3 regions of the Streptomyces sp. NPDC003077 genome follow, and region 1 is predicted to be linked to each of the others. Evidence: riboswitches for the same ligand, from Rfam matches in the RefSeq annotation. Region 1 holds a riboswitch; each other region holds the start of a gene.
The links. A riboswitch is a leader RNA that binds a small molecule or an ion and turns the genes downstream of it on or off. The one in region 1 is predicted to bind thiamine pyrophosphate.

Region 1 (7,269 bases):
GAGACCCCGCGGACAGGGTGGCGCAAGCGCCGCGAAGGGGGCCCCGGAAGCGGGGGCGAAAGGGAAGATCCGCGCCCCTGGCCCGGGGCGGTGGGGCCGGTCTCGGCCGGCCCCACCGCGTGGTTCGCCGTCCGGCTGGGACGAAAGCGTCAGGCGAACACATCAGGTGAACACGTCAGACGAACACGTCGGACGAACACGTCGGACGGCCGCTTCAGACGGCGAGAGCCTGGGCCCGGCGCTTCACCTCCGTACCGCGGTTCTCCCGCAGCGCCTGCGCCGGCGTGCCGGGCAGGGTCTCATCGGCGGTGAAGAGCCATTCCAGCATCTCCTCGTCGGCGAAGCCGTCGTCCCGCAGGAGCGTGAGCGTCCCGGAAAGGCCCTTGACGACCTTGCCGTCCTTGATGAAATCGGCCGGCACGTGCAGTGCCCTGTTCTCGCCGCGGCGCACCGCGATCAGCTGGCCCTCCTTCACCAGCTGTCGCACGCGGGTCACCTCGACGCCGATCTGTTCGGCGATGTCGGGGAGGGTGAGCCAGGCGGGGACGAGTCCATCGATCTTTGCGTCAATCTCGGTCACGGGACAAGCCTGCCACCTCCCACTGACAGTCGGTAGCGGGGCATCGCCTTCGGGGTGCCGGGCGGGCGCCGCCCGATACCCGGCGCATCGCCCCGCAGGGCCGTGAACCCACGGCTTTTCGGAGGCCCGGGTCCTTCCAGGGCCGGGTCTCCGCTCGTCCCGTACCTGACGGAGCGTCGCCTTCAGCGCCTCACAGCACCGCCGACTTCAGGGGCTCAGCGCCTCACAGCACCGCCGACTTCAGGGGCACCGAGGCGTCCGCCGCGAGCCTGCGGTCCAGGGCGGCGCCGCGCTCGATGAGCTTGCGCCCCTGCGCCAGGTCGCGCGGGCGCCCGACGGCGAGGAGGGCGACGAGGCGGCCGTCCCGCAGCCAGATCACGGACCAGGCGGCGTTGTCCGGGTCGCCGCGCCAGATCAGTTCGTCCGCCTCCGCGTGGTGCCCCGCGTACTGGACGAAGCGGCCGAACTGCTCGGACCAGAAGTACGGGACCGGGTCGTAGACCTGGCCCTCCGCCTCGCCGCGGGCGATGTTGGCGGCGACGGTGCGGGGGCCCTGGAGCGCGTTGTCCCAGTGGTGGACGAGCAGCCGGCTGCCGTACCGGGCGGACGGGAAGGAGGCGCAGTCGCCCACCGCGTACACGTCGGGGACGGAGGTGCGCAGCCGCTCGTCGGCCAGGACGGAGCGGTCGTGGGGGGACAGTTCGACGCCCGAACCGGCCAGCCAGCCGGTCGCGGGCCGGGCGCCGATGCCCACCACGACGGCGTCGGCGGGCAGCGTCGTGCCGTCGGCGAGGGCGACCGCGCCCTTCTCGATGGCGGCGACCCGCGTCCCTGTGTGCAGCCGCGCGCCGCAGTCCGCGTACCAGCCCGTCATATGGGCGGCGACCTCGGCGGGCAGCGCGCCGGCCAGCGGGCGGTCGGCGGCCTCGACGACGGTGACCTGGCACCCGGCCTCGCGGGCCGCGGTGGCGAACTCCGCGCCGATCCATCCGGCGCCGACGACGACCACGTCGCACTGGTCCGCCAGTATGGGGCGCAGCCGCGTGGCGTCGTCCAGGGTGCGGAGCATGTGGACCCCGTCCACGCCTTCGCTGCCGGGCAGTGTGACCGGTTCGGCGCCGGTGGCGATCACGAGGTGGTCGTACGGGATCGGACCGGTGTCCGTCTCGACCACCTTGGCCCCGGCCGCCAGCCCCGTGACGTAACGACCGAGGTCCAGATCGATGCCGAGCGCCTGGAAGTCCACGTCGAAGGCCGAGCCCTCGGCCTTGCCGAGCAGGACCGCCTTCGACAGCGGCGGCCGGTCGTACGGCGGGTGCGGCTCGGCGCCGACGAGCGTGATCACTCCGCGCCAGCCTTGCTCGCGCAGCGCGACCGCCGTCTGGACGCCGGCCATCCCGGCGCCGACGATCACAACGCGTCGCGTGCGGTCAGGTGTGGTCTCGAAGGCCTTGCTCTGCTCGCTCACCCGATCACTGTAAAACGGCATCTTTCGGCGTTCGCAGCACCGCGCGACGAGATGTGCGACACAGCGTGACCACCGGTGACACGGGGCACGAGAGAAGCCCGGACGCCGGTCGCGCACCATCTCAGGGCGCCCGATCCGCCCCTCCGCGCCCTCAGGCGCCCCGCCGGTGCCCGAGGGGGCGCTCCCTTACGACCCGTCGGCGGCCCGTACTAGGGTGACGGGAACACGCACTCGCGGGAGCCCTGACGCATCGGGCTGAGAGGGAGGCTGCTGCGGCCTCCGACCGTACGAACCTGATCCGGGTCATGCCGGCGAAGGGAGGGGCTGGACACCCATGCACGCACCTGCTGCGACAACCGCACCGCACCCCGATGTCCTGGTCGTCGGAGGCGGCGTCATCGGCCTGGTCACGGCCTGGCGGACGGCCCTGCGGGGCCTGCGCGCCGCCGTCGTGGACCCGGCGCCCGGGGGCGGGGCGGCGCACGTGGCGGCCGGGATGCTGGCCGCCGTCAGCGAACTGCACTACGGCGAGGAGACCCTCCTGGGACTCAACCTCGCCTCGGCACGCCGTTATCCGCGATTCGTCGCCGAACTGGAGGAGGCCACCGGACAGGACGTCGGCTACCGGCGGTGCGGCACGCTCGCCGTCGCCCTCGACGCCGACGACCGCGCCCACCTGCGCGAACTCCACGCCCTCCAGCACCGAACGGGCCTGGAATCCGAGTGGCTGAACGGGCGCGAGTGCCGCCGCCTGGAGCCGATGCTCGCGCCCGGCGTGCGCGGGGGCCTGCGGGTGGACGGCGATCACCAGGTGGACCCGCGGCGGCTGACCGCCGCGCTGCTCACCGCCTGCGAGCGCGCCGGGGTCGCCTTCCACCGTGCTCAGGCCGAACGGCTGATCGTCGCCGCGGGGCGGGCCAAGGGGGTGGAGCTGGCCGACGGGACGGTCCTGACGGCCGGTCAGGTCGTGCTGGCGGCGGGCAGCCTCAGCGGGCGGCTGGCCGGGGTGCCGGACGCCGTGCTGCCGCCGGTCCGCCCCGTCAAGGGCCAGGTCCTGCGGCTGCGGATGCCGGCCGGACCGGCCGGGGCCCCGCCGTTCCTGTCCCGGACCGTCCGGGCCGTGGTGCGCGGCGGCCCCGTCTACCTGGTGCCTCGGGAGAACGGCGAGCTGGTGCTCGGCGCCACGAGCGAGGAGATGGGCTGGGACACCACCGTCACGGCCGGCGGCGTCTACGAACTCCTGCGGGACGCGCACGAACTCCTGCCCGGCATCACCGAGCTGCCCCTGGTGGAGACCCGCGCCGGACTGCGGCCCGGCTCCCCCGACAACGCGCCGCTCCTGGGGCCGACCACGCTGCCGGGCCTCCTTCTGGCGACCGGTCACTACCGCAACGGCGTGCTGCTCACCCCCATCACGGGCGAGGTGATGGCCGAGGTGCTGGTCTCGGGGCGGCTCCCGGAGGAGGCCCGTCCGTTCACGCCCGACCGCTTCCCGCCGATGACGGGTGCAGGGACGGGGACGGGCGGCACGGCGACCGGGGAACGTGCCCTTTCCGGCGAGCACGGCCTCAATGCGGGGGCGCGGGAAGGCGCGCTTCAGGAGCAGTCGGCGTAACGGTGCCCCCATAAGGCCCGCCGCTCCTCCTGTATGCCTCGTGCCCCGCCACCCATGGGGCCGCCGCCATGCCTGTGGCCCCCTCACCCAACGCCCTCCCACCCCCTCCCCCTCCCCCTCAGCGAACGCGGCTTTCTCATGAACACCCATCTGTCTTCACACCCGCCCGCACAAGGAAGGCCCCGCCAGTGACCGCCACCACCGTGTCCGTCTCCGTCAACGGCGAGTCCCGGGAGATCCCGGGCGGACTCACCCTCGACCGGCTCGTCGCCACCCTCACCCAGGCCCCCAGTGGCGTGGCCGCCGCGCTCAACGAAGCCGTCGTGCCGCGCAGCCTGTGGCCCGCCACGCCGCTCGGCGACGGCGACCGGGTCGAGGTCCTCACCGCCGTGCAGGGAGGCTGATCCCACCATGGCCGACGATCTGCTCACCCTCGCCGACACCACCTTCCACTCCCGTCTGATCATGGGGACGGGAGGAGCGCCCAGCCTGGACGTTCTGGAGCGCTCGCTGATCGCCTCCGGTACGGAGCTGACCACGGTTGCCATGCGGCGACTGGACCCGACCGTGCAGGGCTCGGTCCTGTCCGTACTCGAACGGCACGGGATCCGCGTCCTGCCCAATACGGCGGGGTGCTTCACGGCGGGCGAGGCGGTGCTCACCGCCCGGCTGGCCCGCGAGGCACTGGGCACCAACTGGATCAAGCTCGAAGTGGTCGCCGACGAGCGCACGCTGCTCCCCGACCCGGTGGAGCTGCTGGACGCCGCGGAGACCCTGGTGGACGACGGTTTCGTCGTCCTGCCCTACACGAACGACGATCCCGTGCTGGCCCGCAAGCTGGAGGACGCGGGCTGCGCCGCGATCATGCCGCTGGGCTCGCCGATCGGCTCCGGCCTCGGCATCCGCAACCCGCACAACTTCCAGCTGATCACCGAGCGCGCGGGCGTCCCGGTCATCCTCGACGCGGGCGCCGGCACCGCGTCGGACGCCGCGCTCGCCATGGAGCTGGGGTGCGCGGCCGTGATGCTGGCCTCGGCGGTGACCCGCGCGCAGGAACCCGTCCTGATGGCGGAGGCCATGCGGCACGCGGTCGAGGCGGGACGGCTGGCGCACCGCGCGGGCCGCATCCCGCGGCGCCACTTCGCCGAGGCGTCCTCGCCGACGACCGGGCTGGCGGCCCTGGACCCGGAGCGGCCCGCTTTCTGATCGCGATCGGTGGTGCCGACAGGCCGTCCGGCCGTCCGTGGGACTCCTCGGAGTTCCCCACGGACGGCCGGACGGCTTTGTGGGCCGCGACGCCCTACGACCGGACGGACCTGCGGCTGGGCGGGACTGCGAGTGGGCAGACGGCCCTGCGGCCGGACGGCCCTACGGGCGGGCAGCTCCGCCGCCGGACAGCCCGCCCGAGCGAAAAGCCCTGTAGCCGAAAGGCAGCCCGCCCCCCGGACGGCCGTCTCAGCGCGCCGCCGCCAGTTGCGACTCCGGCGGCGCGGCCGTGATCACCTCGTCCAGCATGTCCCGGGAGGCCATCAGCGCCTCGATCGTCCCGGTGAGGCGTTCCCGTTCCCGCTGGAGTTCGGCCACCAGGTCGGCGCAGGTCGGCACCAGCCTGCCGTCGTCCTCCCGGAGGCAGGGCAGCACGTGGGCGATGGTGGTGGTGTTCAGGCCGGACGTCAGGAGGGAGCGGATGCGGCGCACCGTCGTGACGTCCGCCTCGCTGTAGTCGCGGTAGCCGCTGGGCAGCCGGGCGGGCTGGAGCAGACCCTGCTCCTCGTAGTAGCGCAGCAGCCGCTCGGACGTGCCCGTACGGTGGGCCAGCTCGCCGATTCTCATGCTCTCCCCTGTGGTGCCGTTCATCCGTTCCGTCCGCGTCCCGCCCCGCGCGCCGGGGCCGTACGGGACGCCGGGCGCGGGCCCGAGCCGCGTCGCCAGCGGACGCCTGACGTGAATCCGCCTGACGTGGATCCCGGACGCGCTCAAGATCCATCCCCGGCACGTACGCGAACCCGGACGAGTCCGAGGCCCGAATCCGTACGCGCCCGTCGATCTCAGACTTCGCCGCCCCCGTGATTATTCCGATGCCGTTCGCGCTCGTTCCACGGCCGTACCGGTCCGCGGACGCACATTCCTGGCCGCGATCCTGCGGTTTTCATGCCATTCCGGTCCGCGCGCGTCATCGTTCCTGTCACTGTTCGGCTGCGATACGGCGGTGACGGCTGCGCCGGGGACCGGCTGTCGGTGCCTGCTCGTAAACTCGTTTGCCGTGGACAGGACCCTTCAGGACCCACTCGTCGGGCAGCTGCTCGACGGCCGCTACCGCGTCGAGGCGCGGGTGGCCGCCGGCGGTATGGCCACGGTCTACCGCGCCGTGGACCTGCGCCTGGACCGCGTGCTGGCCCTGAAGGTCATGCATCCGTCGCTGGCCGAGGACGCCGCCTTCGTGGACCGCTTCATCCGCGAGGCCAAGTCCGTCGCCCGCCTCTCGCACCCGAACGTGGTGGGCGTCTTCGACCAGGGCGCGGACGGCGCCTACGTCTACCTGGCGATGGAGTACGTCGCCGGCTGCACGCTGCGCGACATACTGCGCGAACGCGGCGCCCTGACCCCGCGCGCCGCGCTGGACGTCCTGGAGCCGATCCTCGCGGCCCTGGGCGCCGCCCACCGGGCCGGCCTGGTGCACCGCGACATGAAGCCGGAGAACGTCCTGATCGGCGACGACGGCCGGGTCAAGGTCGCCGACTTCGGCCTGGTGCGCGCGGTGGACACGCACACCACCGCGTCGACCGGGTCCGTCCTGGGCACCGTCTCCTACCTGGCGCCCGAGCAGATCGAGGACGGCAGCGCCGACCCGCGCACGGACGTCTACGCCTGCGGCGTGGTGCTCTACGAGATGCTGACGGGCGGCAAGCCGCACACCGGAGGCACCCCGGCCCAGATCCTCTACCGGCACCTGAACGAGGACGTGCCACCGCCCTCGGAGGCCGTGCCGGGCCTCGCGCCGCGACTGGACGACCTGGTGGCCGCGGCCACCGCCCGTGCGCCCCGGCTGCGCCCGCAGGACGCGGTGTCCCTGCTCTCCCTGGCCCGGGAATGCCGCGCCGACCTCACGGACGGGCAACTGGACGCGGTTCCCCCTGGGGCGAAGGAGATACCGGGTGCCGGCACGGCCCGCAGCTCCCTTCCCCGACGAACGGGAGAGACCGGAGACCCCGCGGAGTCCGTCGGCTCCGAAGACCGCACGAGCGTGCTGCCCCGCCTCGACGCCGTCCAGCTGCCCCTCCCGGACGAGGAGCCGTCCGACCGGACGACGCGGCTGGAGCCTCCGGACCCCGCGGCACGGACGGAGCGGCTGCGCCCCACGGGCACCGGGCGGCGCACGGTCCTGCCGACCGCGCGCCGCAAGGTCGTCGCGCTCGTCGTCGCCGTCCTGGCCGTGCTGGGCGTGGGCGCCGGCGTCTGGTACATCAACGCGGGCCAGTTCACGACCGTCCCCTCGGTGCTGGACATGACCCGCGGCAAGGCGGAGCGGACGCTGCGCGACGCGGGCCTGCGCGTGGAGGTCGAGCAGGCGTTCAGCCCGAACGTCCGGCGCGGCCACGTCATGGC
Region 2 (7,269 bases), on a different contig from region 1:
ACCTGCCGGTCCTCGGCCCGCGCGGAGCCACCCGCACGGACACCCTCATCGACCGCCCGACCGTCGATCTGGCGGCGGTCCCGGAGACCGCCGTACCCGACGGACCGGGCCCCCTGTATGTCGTCGGTGACGTGCACGGTTACTACGACGAGCTGCGCGCGGCGCTCGCCGCCGAGGGCCTCGTCGACGCCAACGGCACCTGGGCCGCCGGCAACACCCGCCTGTGGTTCCTCGGCGACTTCACCGACCGCGGCCCGGACGGCATCGGCGTCATCGACCTGGTCATGCAGCTCTCCGCCGAGGCCGCGGCGGCCGGCGGCTACTGCAAGGCCCTCATGGGCAACCACGAACTGCTCCTGCTGGGCGCCAAGCGGTTCGGCGACACCCCGGTGGGCTCCGGTGCCGGCACCGCGTCCTTCCAGGCGGCCTGGCTGCTCAACGGCGGCCAGAAGAACGACATGGACCGCCTCCAGGACCACCACGTCCAGTGGATGTCCCGCCTCGACGCGGTGATGGAGGAGGACGGGAACCTGCTCCTGCACTCCGACACCACCGCCTACCTGGAGTACGGCCAGACCATCGAGGACGTCAACGACACCGTCCACGAGGTGCTCAACCGCGGCGACGCCGACGAGTGCTGGGAACTGTTCCGCAAGTTCACCAAGCGCTTCGCCTTCCGCGACGACGCGGGCCCGCAGGCCGTCCGCGAACTGCTCGACGCGTACGGCGGCGAGCGCGTCGTCCACGGCCACAGCCCGATCCCCTACCTGCTGGGCGAGGTCGGCACGGAGGACGACGAGAGAGACGGCATCGCGGTCGCGGGACCGCACGTGTACGCCGACGGGCTGGCCATCGCCATGGACGGCGGGGTCACGATGGCCGGAAAACTCCTCGTGGTGCAACTCCCCCTGACTGACTGAGCGCCGACCGGGCAGGTGTACGCCAGGTCGGCATTCGGCGGATCGGGGGCGCCGGTCGGAGCGGGCCCGATTTCCGCGAATACCCTGTCACCCCGTGCCGGGGGCGCTCTACCATCGGTCTATCCGTAGCAGGCTCTCCTCCGTTTCCGCCCACTGCCCGGCCTCAGCCGGCCTGTACGGCCCTACGGAGCATCGGGGGATGCACATGAACAGCGCTCCGCACCTGCGACACGAGGACCGCGCGGAATTCGCGCGGCTCCTCGATGAGGCGCTGCGCGCCGCGGAATACCGACCGGATCCGGCCTCCGCGGCGGGAAACCGCCTCAACACCGAGCAGTTGCGCACCATGGCGCTCAGCGCCACGACCGCCATCGCCGCCTGTGCGACGGCCGAGTACCAGCACTACGTCAAGCTCCGCGACGAGCTGCGCGCCCCGGCCTCCCCGGCCGCCGGAAACGGCAACGGTCAGGGGAAGCAGGGGAACACGTCCGCGAACGTGGACCTGGCCGCGGCCGTGAGCGACGCCGCCGAGCCCGCGGGCGCCGGACTGACCGCGGTGATCATGGTCTTGGCCCCGGTCCTGGCCGGGGTCGCCGCCATTCTGTTCCTGCTCATCGGCTACATCCTCCGGGGGGTCGGGCCGGAACAGACCGCGGCCGAGCCGCTGATCAACGTCGGCTGGGTGTTCGGGGGCATCGCCGCCGCCGGGCTGCTCGTCGCGATGGCCGGCATGGTGCTCACCGCCCTGCGCAACGGCGCCACGTCGACGCGCGCCGGGCACGTCCGGGGCCCCGCACGGGAAGTCGAGCTCGCCCGGGAGGCGTGGCGCGAAGCCCTCCTGGAGCGCGGCCTGCACCCGTTCCTGCGCGAGGCACTCAAGCAACCACCCATGGGGCCCGTCCGCGGCGCCTCCCGCTACGTGCCGCGGCGCGGCAGTGAAGCCGAAGGCCGGATCCCTGCCCTCGGCTACTCGCGCCCCGACTTCACCAGCCCGGACGGCGGACCGCCCGCCGCTCCCCGACCCCGCTTCACCAGCCCGGACTTCACCAGCCCCGACTACGGAGGTCCCGACCACCAGCCGGACTGACCCGCCACACCCGCCCGCCGCCGGGCAGGCCGCGAGGTGCCGCCCACGCGGTCACCGGGCAACGGAGGAGACGCGGCCGACCGCGACGGCACGGCGGGCCACCACGGGCAGTGCGGCGCAGCCGGGCCGCTGATGATCAGCGGCCCGGCTGTCGCCGTTGTCGGCGGACGTGCGGATGCGCGGGCCGCCCGACTGCGGGCGGGGGGCGGCTACTGACGGCGTGCGGCTACGGGTGCCGACCGGCCTGGGGAGTCCGCTCCCGGTCGGTCCGTGGCCCTCGTCGCCGTACTCCGTGCGCTCAGTCGGCGATCGGCAGGTACACGCGGTTGCCCGCCGCCGCGAACTCCTTCGACTTCTCCGCCATCCCGGCCTCGACGTCGACGGCCAGGTCGCCGCCGTGCTCGCGGCGGATGTCCTGGGAGATCTTCATCGAGCAGAACTTCGGCCCGCACATGGAGCAGAAGTGCGCCGTCTTCGCCGGTTCGGCCGGCAGGGTCTCGTCATGGAAGGCCCGTGCCGTCTCCGGGTCGAGCGCCAGGTTGAACTGGTCCTCCCAGCGGAACTCGAACCGCGCGTCGGACAGCGCGTCGTCCCACTCCTGCGCCCCCGGGTGGCCCTTCGCCAGGTCGGCGGCGTGTGCCGCGATCTTGTAGGTGATGACGCCGGTCTTCACGTCGTCGCGGTCGGGCAGGCCCAGGTGCTCCTTGGGGGTGACGTAGCAGAGCATCGCGGTACCCCACCAGGCGATCATCGCGGCGCCGATGCCGGAGGTGATGTGGTCGTAGGCGGGCGCGATGTCGGTGGTCAGCGGGCCGAGGGTGTAGAACGGCGCCTCCTCGCAGATCTCCTGCTGGAGGTCGATGTTCTCCTTGATCTTGTGCATCGGGACGTGCCCCGGGCCCTCGATCATGGTCTGCACACCGTGCCGCTTGGCGATGGTGTTGAGTTCGCCCAGGGTGCGCAGCTCCGCGAACTGCGCCTCGTCGTTGGCGTCGGCGATCGAGCCCGGCCGCAGGCCGTCACCCAGGGAGTACGTGACGTCGTACGCCGCCAGGATCTCGCAGAGCTCCTCGAAGTGCGTGTAGAGGAACGATTCCTTGTGGTGCGCCAGGCACCAGGCGGCCATGATCGAACCGCCGCGGGAGACGATGCCCGTCTTGCGGCGGGCCGTCAGCGGCACGTACCGCAGCAGCACGCCGGCGTGCACCGTCATGTAGTCCACGCCCTGTTCGGCCTGCTCGATGACGGTGTCCTTGTAGATCTCCCAGGACAGCTCCTCCGCCTTGCCGTCGACCTTCTCCAGGGCCTGGTAGAGGGGGACGGTGCCGATGGGGACGGGGGAGTTGCGCAGCACCCACTCGCGGGTGGTGTGGATGTTGCGGCCGGTCGAGAGGTCCATGACCGTGTCCGCGCCCCAGCGGGTCGCCCAGGTCATCTTCTCCACCTCCTCCTCGATGGAAGAGGTGACGGCGGAGTTGCCGATGTTGGCGTTGACCTTCACCAGGAAGTTCTTGCCGATGATCATCGGCTCGATCTCCGGGTGGTTGACGTTCGCCGGCAGGACGGCACGTCCGGCCGCGATCTCGTCGCGGACGAACTCGGGCGTGACGTTCTCGCGGAGGGCGACGTACTCCATCTCCGCGGTGATCTCGCCGCGCCGCGCGTAGGCGAGCTGCGTGACGGGGCGGCCGTCCCGGCTGCGGCGGGGCAGCCGGGGGCGGCCGGGGAAGACCGCGTCGAGGTTCTTCAGGCCGCCGCGCGGGGAGGTGTGCTTGAGGCCGTCGTCCTCGGGCCGCGGCGGGCGGCCCGGGTACTCCTCGGTGTCGCCCCGGGAGATGATCCAGTTCTCCCGCAACGGGGCGAGGCCGCGGCGGACGTCCGTTTCGATGTTCGGATCGGTGTACGGCCCCGACGTGTCGTACAGCGTCACGTCCTTGCCGTTGGTGAGGTGCACCCGCCGGACCGGGACCCGGAGGTCCGGCCGCGAACCGGTGAGGTAGCCCTTGTGCCAGCCGATCTCCTGGGCGGAGCCACTGGTTTCGGACACGCGTGCATCCTGCAGAGTCATGAAGACCCACTCCCTACGCCGGCATTACCCGGTAACAGGTTCGGCGGTCGACGCAGCGGTTTCCGTGTCCGACGCCGGCTGGTGCCGGCGGCCCACGGAGGTCAGCGCCCTCTCAGCCCGGTGCTCCGAGCTCCCGCGATTGCAAAGGTGCCCCTACGGTAGCCGCCGATGTGGCGCGGTGCACAGGGGGCCCTGCCGGTTCTTGCGATGATCGGACGGTGACGCGTACCGAGTCCTCCCCGTCCGGCCACTCCCACGGGCACGCGCACGGGCACGGTCCCGCCGCGCCCGTTTCCCGCCATCTGCGCAAGGTCGTCGCGGCGGTGCTGATCCCCTTCGCCGCCGCGGTCGTGGCCGGTTTGGTCCTGCTGTGGCCGGGCGGGGCGCCCGGGCACGCGCCCTCCGGTGTGGGGTTCGACCAGCCCACCGAGCAGGCCAAGGTCCTTTCGGTGGACGAGGTGGACTGCGCCGCGGTGCACGCCCAGCCACAGCCGCCGCCCCAGGGGGGCGCGGGCGCCCGGCCCGGCGCCGAGAAGCGCGGCGCCCGCTGCGAACGGGCTAAGGTCGAGGTCACGACCGGCAAGGACAAGGGCCGCACCTTCGAGACGATCGTGACGCCCGACGCCTCCCGCCGCTACACGGCCGGGCAGGACGTGGTGGTCTCCTACGCGCCCAAGGCGCCGCGGGATTTGCAGTACTCCGTCACGGACGTGAACCGGACCGTCCCGATGTGGGTGCTCGCCGCCGTCTTCGCCGGCGCGGTCGTGGTGGTCGGCCGGCTGCGCGGCGTCCTCGCGCTGGTCGCGCTGGTGGTGAGCTTCGGGGTGCTGACGCTGTTCATCCTCCCGGCCATCCTCCAGGGCTCGAATCCCTTGCTGGTGGCGGTGGTCGGGGGCAGCGCGATCATGCTGATCGCGCTCTACCTGTGCCACGGCCTGACGGCCCGCACGTCCGTGGCGGCGCTCGGCACGCTGGTCTCGCTGCTGCTGATCGGGCTGCTCGGCTCGGTGTTCATCGGCTGGGCGGCGCTGACCGGCAACACCGACGACCAGACCGGTCTCGTGCACGGCCTCTACCCGGACATCGAGATACGCGGGCTGCTGCTGGCGGGCATCATCATCGGCTCGCTGGGCGTCCTCGACGACGTGACGGTGACCCAGACCGCCGCCGTCTGGGAGTTGCACGAGGCCGATCCCTCCACGCACTGGCGCACGCTGTACCGGTCGGCCATGCGGATCGGCCGGGACCACATCGCGTCGGTGGTGAACACCCTCGTCCTCGCCTACGCGGGCGCGGCGCTGCCGCTGATGCTGCTGTTCTCCATCGCGCGCAGCGACGTCGGCACCGTGGCCACCAGCGAGTTGGTCGCGGAGGAGATCGTGCGCACGCTGGTCGGCAGCGTGGGACTGGTGGCGTCGGTCCCGCTGACCACGCTGCTCGCGGTGCTGGTCGTCTCGGCGGACCGCACGCCGGGAGGCCGCGCGGCGAGGGGCCGCACACCGAAGGGTCGCGCGCCGAAGGGCCGGGGACGGGCGGTGGTGCCCGGTGGTGGTGCGCCCTCCCCTGCTGCCGGGGCGGAGGCGTACGCGTCCGGTGCGTCGGCGGCGTCCGGTGCGTCGGCGGCGTACGAGGCCGGCGCGCCGTACGGCGAGGAGCGGGCGGCGGCGTCCGGGGGTGTGCCCGGGCCTGGTCCCGCCTCGGACCCGCTGTCCGGCCCGGTACCGGTCGCTCCCGTCGGCCGGGCCGCGGCCAGGCGCGGGGGACGGGGACGGCGGCGCAAGCACTGACGGGGCCCCGGGGCGCTCCCGGTGCCGTCGTACCGGTGCCTCACCCCGCCTTCTGCGCCTCGGAAAGAATGCGGTCCAACATCGTCTCCAGCGTGTCGTGCACCTCCTCCTGTCCGATCGGCACCAGTCGGTCCGTACGGTCCAGGAAGGCCACCAAGGGCGGGGCGCCGGCCCGGAAGAGCGCGCGTTCGTCCCCGACCTGGAGGCCGATGAAGACGTCCCCGAGGCGACCGGCCGTGGAGGGCGCGATGCGCACGTCGCCCTCGCCGGAGGGTCTGCTGAGCCCGTCGAGGAGCAGTTCACGCCCGAAGGCCCAGGTCACCGGGGCGTCCCCGGGCAAGTCGAAGGTGAAGTGGATGGCGTAGGGGTCGGCACTGTCAAAGGTCAGCTCCACCGGAATCCGAAAGGCGAGTTCCTCGGACACGAGGAAGCTCATAATCACTTCTGCCTGCACTGTGTCGGTCATCAGCCTCTGCCCCGCAGTGGTCGAATACGGCCGGGAATCATCCCCCGTAGCCCTATTGCCGCCATCGTCTGTCAGATGCAAGCAGATCACAAAGAGTGAGCCCTTAGATACTGATGGGCGTGCCGGTCGTGTCGTGCGTCCCGGCGGTGGAGTTCATCCCTCTCCCCGGCTCACCAATCTCCCTTCGAGGACGAGGAGGCCGACGAGGACGAAGCCCCCTTGGCCCGGCGCACCAAGTAGACGACCCCGGCTATCAGCACCACCGCGATCAGGATCTTGAACAACAGGCCCACCAGGAAGCCGACCACGCTGCCGATCAGCCCGCCGAAGACGACGAGCACCACGACCGGCACCGCGACCCACTTCACCCACCACGGAAGCCCCGCGAACACGCTTTTCGCAGCCACTGCTCTGCCCTGCTTTCTGGTCTCTGCGGCGCGGCACCCCGCGTGCCGGGGCGCCGCCTACATCCGTGGGAGCACCTCGCACGTCCCGCCCGGCGCGTCCTGCCCGCCCGGCGCTCCGTGCCTCGGATCTCCCCCTGCACCATCGATGCTAGGTCGGCGCGCCCGCGCGCGGGGGCCCCGCAGCCCCGGCTGATCCCTGATCCGACCCCTACGGGTTCCCGGGGGTGCCCCTCAGCTCTCAGGCGGAGAAAAGACCACCATGACCCGCAGGTCCTCGCTGATGTGGTGGAACTTGTGCGGCACCCCCGCGGGCACGTACACGACACTGCCGCGCGCCACCGACGTCGTCTCCATGCCGACGGTGATCGCCGCCCGGCCGCTGACGACGAGGTACACCTCGTCCTGGTTGTGCGGCTGCTGCGGGTCGACGCTTCCGGCGTCCAAGGCGTACAGCCCGACCGACATGTTCCGCTCCCGCAGGAACTGCAAATACGCGCCGTCGTTGGCCGCGCGCTCCGCTTCCAGCTCGTCCAG
Region 3 (7,269 bases), on a different contig from region 1:
CCACGGGTGACCACCCCCACCCCTCTCTCGCCAGGGCCCCACGAGTGGATCTGCGACACTTGAAGAACCATGCCTGCACCAGGAGAACTCACCTTCATCGCGCCGCGCGGAGCCAAGAAGCCGCCGCGGCACCTCGCCGATCTCAGTCCCGCCGAGCGCCGTGAGGCGGTGGCGGCCATCGGGGAGAAGCCCTTCCGGGCCAAGCAGCTTTCGCAGCACTACTTCGCGCGGTACGCGCACGACCCGGCGCAGTGGACCGACATCCCGGCCGCGGCGCGGGAGAAGCTGGCCGCGGAGCTGCTGCCGGACCTGATGAGTGTGGTGCGGCACATTTCCTGTGACGACGACACCACGCGCAAGACGCTGTGGCGGCTGCACGACGGGACGCTCGTGGAGTCCGTCCTGATGCGGTACCCGGACCGGGTCACGATGTGCATCAGCTCGCAGGCGGGGTGCGGTATGAACTGCCCGTTCTGCGCCACGGGGCAGGCGGGGCTGGACCGCAACCTGTCCACCGCCGAGATCGTCCACCAGATCGTCGACGGGATGCGCGCGCTGCGTGACGGCGAGGTGCCCGGTGGGCCGGCGCGGCTGTCGAACATCGTGTTCATGGGCATGGGCGAGCCGCTGGCGAACTACAACCGGGTGGTCGGCGCGATCCGGCGGCTGACCGACCCGGAGCCGGACGGGCTGGGGATCTCGCAGCGCGGCATCACCGTCTCGACGGTCGGGCTGGTCCCGGCGATGCGGCGGTTCGCGGACGAGGGGTTCAAGTGCCGGCTGGCGCTGTCGCTGCACGCGCCCGATGACGAGCTGCGGGACACGCTGGTCCCCGTCAACACGCGCTGGAAGGTGCGGGAGGTGCTGGACGCCGCGTGGGAGTACGCGGAGAAGTCCGGGCGCCGGGTCTCGATCGAGTACGCGCTGATCCGGGACATCAACGACCAGGCGTGGCGCGGTGACCTGCTGGGCCGGCTGCTCAAGGGCAAGCGGGTGCACGTCAACCTGATCCCGCTGAACCCGACGCCGGGCTCGAAGTGGACGGCGTCCCGTCCCGAGGACGAGAAGGCGTTCGTGCGGGCCATCGAGGCGTACGGGGTGCCGGTGACGGTCCGGGACACCCGCGGGCAGGAGATCGACGGGGCGTGCGGGCAGCTCGCGGCCTCGGAGCGCTGACCGTCCGCTGATACGGTGTGATCGAACAAATGCACATTCCGACAGGGGAGCGCCACAGCGCTGAGAGTGCGGCAACCTTTGGGCCGCAGACCCTTGAACCTCGCCCGGGTCATTCCGGGTAGGAAGTTCGGTCTCCTCATGCTGTTGCGCCCCGCGCGGGGTCGTTCGTCCGTTTCGTGTGGACGCGCGGCCTTCGCGCGGGGCCGCGTCTCTTCCTGGCCAGCCAGGAGGAATCCAGTGACCACCAAGACCCGGCTCACCGCCACCGCGCTCGCCGTCGCGGCCGGTATGACCGCGCTCGCCGCGTGCGGCGGATCGGGCGGCGGCAGCGGCGGTGAGGCGGACGCCAAGACCGTCACGCTCGTCAGCCACGACTCCTTCGCCGTCTCCGACGCCGTCCTGAAGGAGTTCACCCGGCAGACCGGCTACAAGGTCGAACGGCGCAAGGGCGGGGACGCCGGGCAGGCCGTCAACCAGGCGATCCTGTCCAAGGGCAACCCGCAGGGCGACGTCTTCTTCGGGATCGACAACACGTTGCTCTCGCGCGGTCTGAAGGCGGGCATCTTCACGCCGTACGCGGCCAAGGACCTCGCGAAGGTCCCGGCGGAGTTCCAGCTCGACAAGGACGAGCACCGGGTGACGCCCGTCGACTACGGCGACACCTGCGTCAACTACGACCGCGCCTACTTCGCCGAGCACAGGATCGCGCCGCCGAAGACCTTCGCCGATCTCGTCAAGCCCCAGTACAAGGACCTGCTCGTCACCGAGAATCCGGCGACCTCCTCGCCGGGGCTCGCCTTCCAGCTCGGCAGCATCGGCGCGTTCGGCGAGGACGGCTGGCAGGACTACTGGAAGAAGCTCAAGGCCAACGGCGTCGAGGTGGTCGACGGCTGGGAGCAGGCCTACAACGACCGGTTCTCCGGATCGGGCGCCGGCCGCGGCAAGGGCGACAAGCCTCTGGTGGTCTCCTACGCCTCCAGCCCGCCCGTCGAGGTGCTGGGCAAGAAGCCCGCCCCCAAGGAGGCGCCCACCGGTGTGGCCACCGGAACGTGCTTTAGGCAGATCGAGTTCGCGGGCCTCCTGAAGGGCGCGCGGAACGAGAAGGGCGGCAAGGCGCTGCTGGACTTCCTGGTGGGCAAGGCGTTCCAGGAGGACGTGCCGCTGAAGATGTTCGTCAACCCGGTGCGGACGGACGCCGAGGTGCCGGAGCTGTTCACGAAGTACGGGGAGAAGGTCGAGCGGCCGGAGACGGTGCCGCCGCAGGACATCGCCGAGCACCGTGAGCAGTGGATCAAGCAGTGGTCTTCCCTCGTTCTGAAGTAGCGGTATCCCGAAGAAGGAAGGCGTCGGGGCGGCGCCGGGGGCGGTCCGCGGCCGTGCGGCTGGGACTGCTGGTGGTGCCGCTCGTCTTCTTCGGGGTCTTCTTCGCCTACCCGGTCGCGGCCATCGTCGGGCGCGGCCTGAAGGACGGCGGGAACTGGCAGTTCGCGCGGGCCGGGGAGGTGCTGACCGACCCGGACGTGCTGCACGTCCTGTGGTTCACCCTGTGGCAGGCGGCGGCCTCGACGGGGCTCACGCTCCTGCTCGCGCTCCCCGGCGCGTACGTCTTCGCGCGCTTCGATTTCCGGGGCAAGCAACTGCTGCGGGCCGTGGTGACCGTGCCGTTCGTGCTGCCGACCGTGGTGGCCGGGTCGGCGTTCCTGGCGCTGCTCGGGCGCGGCGGGGTGCTGGACGAGCTGTGGGGGGTGCGGCTGGACACCTCGGTGTGGGCGATCCTGCTCGCGCACGTCTTCTTCAACTACGCCGTCGTCATCCGCACCGTCGGCGGACTGTGGGCCCAGCTCGACCCGCGCCAGGAAGAGGCGGCGCGGGTGCTGGGCGCCGGGCGGTTCGCGGCCTGGCGGCGGGTGACGCTGCCCGCCCTCGGGCCGGCCGTCGCGGCGGCGGCCCTGATGGTGTTCCTGTTCACCTTCACCTCCTTCGGGGTGGTGCAGATCCTGGGCGGCCCGAGGTTCTCCACCCTGGAGGTGGAGATCTACCGGCAGACCGCCGACTTCCTGGACCTGCCGACGGCGGCGGTGCTCACCCTCCTCCAGTTCGCCGCGGTGCTCGCGCTGCTGGGCCTGCACGCCTGGACGGTGCGCCGCCGCGAGACGGCGCTCACCCTCGTCGACCCGGCCCGCACCGCCCGCCGGCCGCGGGGCACCGGGCAGTGGGCGCTGCTGTGGGGGACGCTGCTGCTCGTCGCCGTCCTTCTGGTGCTGCCGCTGCTCGTCCTGGTGGAACGCTCCTTCGCCGGGGAGGGCGGCCACACCCTGGCCTTCTACCGGGCGCTGACCTCCACCGACGCGAACGGCACCTTCTCCGGGGCGCCCCTGAACGCGGTGCTGACCTCGCTGTCCTACGGGGCGGCGGCCACGGCGATCGCCCTGGTGGTCGGCGGACTGGCGGCGGCGGCGCTGGCCCGCCGGGACGGCGGCCGGCTGCTGCGCGGCTTCGACGCGCTGCTGATGCTGCCGCTCGGGGTGTCCGCGGTGACCGTCGGCTTCGGCTTCCTGATCACGCTGGACGAGCCGCCGCTGGACCTGCGCTCCTCCTGGTGGCTGGTGCCGCTGGCGCAGGCGCTGGTGGGCGTGCCGTTCGTCGTCCGGACCATGCTGCCCGTCCTGCGCGCGGTGGACGAACGGCTGCGGCAGGCCGCGGCCGTCCTGGGCGCCTCGCCCTGGCGGGTGTGGCGGGAGGTCGACCTGCCGCTGGTGCGGCGGGCGCTGCTGGTGGCGGCCGGGTTCGCCTTCGCGGTGTCGCTCGGCGAGTTCGGGGCGACGGTCTTCATCGCCCGGCCGGACAACCCCACCCTCCCGGTCGCGGTCTCCCGCCTCCTGGGACGCGCCGGGGAGGCGAACTACGGGCAGGCCATGGCGCTGTCGGTCATCTTGATGGTGGTGTGCGCGGGCGCGCTGCTGGTGCTGGAGCGCCTGCGGCCGGCCGACCAGGCAGGGGAGTTCTGAATGGGTACGGGGAGTGACGGGTCGGCGGGCGGTCGCGGGACGACGGCGGCTTCCGGTGACGCGGGTGCGGCTGACGCGGGTGCCGGGGCGGACGTGCGGGGGACCGCGCTGCGGCTGGCCGGGGTGAGTGTCCGGTTCGGCGGGCGGGCCGCGCTGGACGGGGTGGACCTCGACGTCGCCGAGCACGAGATCGTCTGCGTCCTGGGCCCGAGCGGCAGCGGCAAGTCCACGCTGCTGCGGGTCGTGGCGGGGCTGCAGCCGGCCGACGCGGGCCAGGTCTTCCTCGCCGGGCGGGACCAGTCGGACGTTCCGACCCACCGCCGCGGCGTCGGCCTGATGTTCCAGGACCACCAGCTCTTCCCGCAGCGGGACGTCGGCGGCAACGTCGCCTTCGGCCTGCGGATGCGGGGCACCGCGCGCGCCGAGCGGGACCGCAGGGTGGACGAGCTGCTGGAGCTCGTCGGGCTGCCGGGCGCCCGGCGCCGCGCCGTGACGACGCTGTCCGGCGGTGAGCAGCAGCGGGTCGCGCTGGCCCGCGCGCTCGCCCCCCGGCCCCGGCTGCTGATGCTGGACGAGCCGCTGGGCCAGCTCGACCGGGGCCTGCGCGAACGGCTGGTGGTCGAGCTGCGCCGGGTCTTCGACGAACTGGGGACGACGGTGCTCGCCGTCACCCACGACCAGGGCGAGGCGTTCGCGCTGGCCGACCGGGTCGTGGTGATGCGGGACGGCCGGATCGCGCAGAGCGGCACGCCTCTGGAGGTCTGGCAGCGGCCCGCCGACGCGTTCGTCGCCCGCTTCCTGGGCTTCGACAACGTCGTGCCGGCGACGGTCCGCGCGGGGACCGCCGACACCCCCTGGGGCAAGCTGCCGGTGCCCGCGGGCTCCCCGGACGGGCCGGGCGACGTGCTCGTCCGGCCCGCGGGGGTGCGGCTCACCGCGCCGCGGGACGGCCTGCCGTGCACCGTGACGGCCCGCACCTTCCGGGGCACCCACGTCTCCGTGCTGCTCCGGCCCGACGCGGGGCCCCCGCTGGAGGCGGCGTGCGCGCTGCGGGACGCCCCCGAGGTGGGGGAGCGGGTGGGGGCCGGGTTCGCGGCGGAGGACGTGGTGGTGCTGGGGGCCGGGGGCTGAGAGGGGGACGCCTCCCCCGGAGGATGGGACCGGGGGAGGCGTACGGGGGAGCCGGTGCGGCTTACGGGATCGGTGCGGCTCGGGGTCCGGTGCGGCTTACGAGACCGGGGAGGCCGGTTCCGGACGGTTCGCGGACTGCGGGGTGGAGGCTTCCGCGGTGGCCGGGGCGTCGCCCGGTGCCTTGTCGCCGGTGGCCTCCGGCCGGTCGCCGGTACCGCCCTCCGGCTCGCCGAACCAGGCCACCGCGACCGCGCCCGCCACCGCCACGATGAACCCGAGGATGGCCATCCACGCGAACCCCGGCCGGGAGGAGTCGCCCAGCCACAGCACGCCCAGGATGCCCGGCACCACCGTCTCGCCCACGACCAGCGCGGCCGTGGCGCCGTTGACCGAGCCGATCTGCAGCGCGACCGTGTGCAGGTACATGCCGCCGACGCCGGCGATCAGGATCGCGTACAGGGCGGGGTCCGCCAGGAGCGTCGGCAGGTCGAACGGCTCCACGCCGTTCAGCACCCGCACCCCCACGCCCAGCGCGCCGAACCCCAGCCCGGACAGCAGACCGGCGAGGATCGCGGCCCGCCCGCCCATCAGCCGGACGATCAGGGTGCCGCCGCCCATGAGCACGATCGAGGCGACCAGCAGCCACCAGTGCGAGGCGATCGGCGTGTGCCCGCTGCCCTCCGGGCCGGCGGCCGTCGCCAGCAGCACCAGCGCCGAGCAGACGACGGCGATCGAGGCCCACTCGGGACGGGTGAGGCGGATGCCGAGCAGTCTGATGCTCAGCACTGCGGTGATCACCAGGTTGGCGCTGATGACGGTCTGGGACAGGAACAGCGGCAGCAGCCGCGCGGCCAGCGCGCCCAGTGCGAAGCCGACGAAGTCCAGCACCGTGCCGACCATGAACTCCCAGGTCATCGCCGCCTTGGCGGTCGAGGACAGGCTGGGTCCGCCGTGCTGGGTGACGCCGGAGGCGCCGGCGGCGTTCGCCGCCTCCCGCCGGGCGGACTTGCGGGACCCCACCGCCTGCAGGACCGAACCCGTGCCGTAACAGGCCGACGCCGCCACCGCCGTCAGAAGGCCGATGATCACCAAGAACTCCGTTCGCGCACCGGGGGCGGGTTCCTTTCCGCACTCCTCGGCCTGCCAGACGTCCATATGAGGACGGAAGTTGCCTCCGCGCGCGAACCGTGACGCGCGCGGCATCGGGACGAGGTATCGCGCCGTCGGTTGGTCGCGGGCCGCGGACGGTGGACGGGACGCGGCCCCGTTCGGCTCAGCGGGACAGGGGCAGCGTCACCAGCACCGCGACACCCCAGGTCAGCGGGACGAGCACGACCAGCAGGGCGAGCACCCGCAGGACGGCGGCGCGGTACAGCAGGGAACGCGGCGCGCCGAGTCGGCGGAGGGCCGCGGTGGTGTGGGTGCGGGCGGTGCGGGTTTCGAGCCCGGCGGTGAGCGCGCTGGCGGTGACGCAGGCCAGCACCAGGGCCGCGGCCAGGCCGGTGAGCGGGCCGAGCGGGCGGGTCCCGGCCGTCTCGTGGACCCGCACCGCCGCGTACGCGCCCGCGGCGACCACGCACAGCACCCCCAAGGGGCGGCCGATGCGCCGCGCCTCCTCCTGGAGCACGCGCCCGGCCAGCAGGCGCAGCGCCCCCGGCCGGACCGCGCACAGCAGCCGCCCGCACAGGTGGACCAGGCCCGGCCCGGCCATCACCAGCCCCACGGCGACCAGCGCCCAGCCGACCAGCACGCCCGGCGGGTGGGAGAGCAGGTGGCCGGAGAGCGGCTCGTCGGAGCGGGTGGGCGTCTGCCCGGCGTACGCCTCCAGGGCCAGGCCCACGGCGGTCAGGGTGATGCCCCAGGGGAACCCGGCGGGCGCGGTGCGGGACTCGCGCCGGTCGGCGGCCACGGCGGAGCCCGGCGTCCGGGCGGGGCCGAGGACCGTCGTGGTGCC

Region 2: it holds a riboswitch for thiamine pyrophosphate, as region 1 does, so the genes downstream of both, thiC (phosphomethylpyrimidine synthase ThiC) here and thiO (glycine oxidase ThiO) in region 1, are expected to answer to the same signal.
Region 3: it holds a riboswitch for thiamine pyrophosphate, as region 1 does, so the genes downstream of both, ABZX96_RS21830 (thiamine ABC transporter substrate-binding protein) here and thiO (glycine oxidase ThiO) in region 1, are expected to answer to the same signal.

Annotation. Positions count from the first base shown of each region.
Region 1 covers NZ_JBEXNM010000007.1:83,623-90,891, forward strand. The annotation lists gene ABZX96_RS07380 (Rv2175c family DNA-binding protein) at 215-580, opposite strand; gene ABZX96_RS07385 (FAD-dependent oxidoreductase) at 804-1,976, opposite strand; TPP riboswitch at 2,272-2,385, shown strand; gene thiO (glycine oxidase ThiO) at 2,383-3,663, shown strand; gene thiS (sulfur carrier protein ThiS) at 3,852-4,067, shown strand; gene ABZX96_RS07400 (thiazole synthase) at 4,075-4,869, shown strand; gene ABZX96_RS07405 (MerR family transcriptional regulator) at 5,119-5,496, opposite strand; gene pknB (Stk1 family PASTA domain-containing Ser/Thr kinase) at 5,927-7,269, shown strand, end outside.
Region 2 covers NZ_JBEXNM010000010.1:11,384-18,652, reverse strand. The annotation lists gene ABZX96_RS09575 (metallophosphoesterase) at 1-920, shown strand, start outside; gene ABZX96_RS09570 (hypothetical protein) at 1,120-2,007, shown strand; gene thiC (phosphomethylpyrimidine synthase ThiC) at 2,306-4,075, opposite strand; TPP riboswitch at 4,069-4,222, opposite strand; gene ABZX96_RS09560 (YibE/F family protein) at 4,294-5,862, shown strand; gene ABZX96_RS09555 (SsgA family sporulation/cell division regulator) at 5,903-6,328, opposite strand; gene ABZX96_RS09550 (DUF5326 family protein) at 6,499-6,735, opposite strand; gene ABZX96_RS09545 (cupin domain-containing protein) at 6,967-7,269, opposite strand, start outside.
Region 3 covers NZ_JBEXNM010000033.1:29,192-36,460, reverse strand. The annotation lists gene rlmN (23S rRNA (adenine(2503)-C(2))-methyltransferase RlmN) at 70-1,176, shown strand; TPP riboswitch at 1,210-1,319, shown strand; gene ABZX96_RS21830 (thiamine ABC transporter substrate-binding protein) at 1,414-2,499, shown strand; gene ABZX96_RS21825 (iron ABC transporter permease) at 2,553-4,184, shown strand; gene ABZX96_RS21820 (ABC transporter ATP-binding protein) at 4,185-5,315, shown strand; gene ABZX96_RS21815 (hypothetical protein) at 5,412-6,404, opposite strand.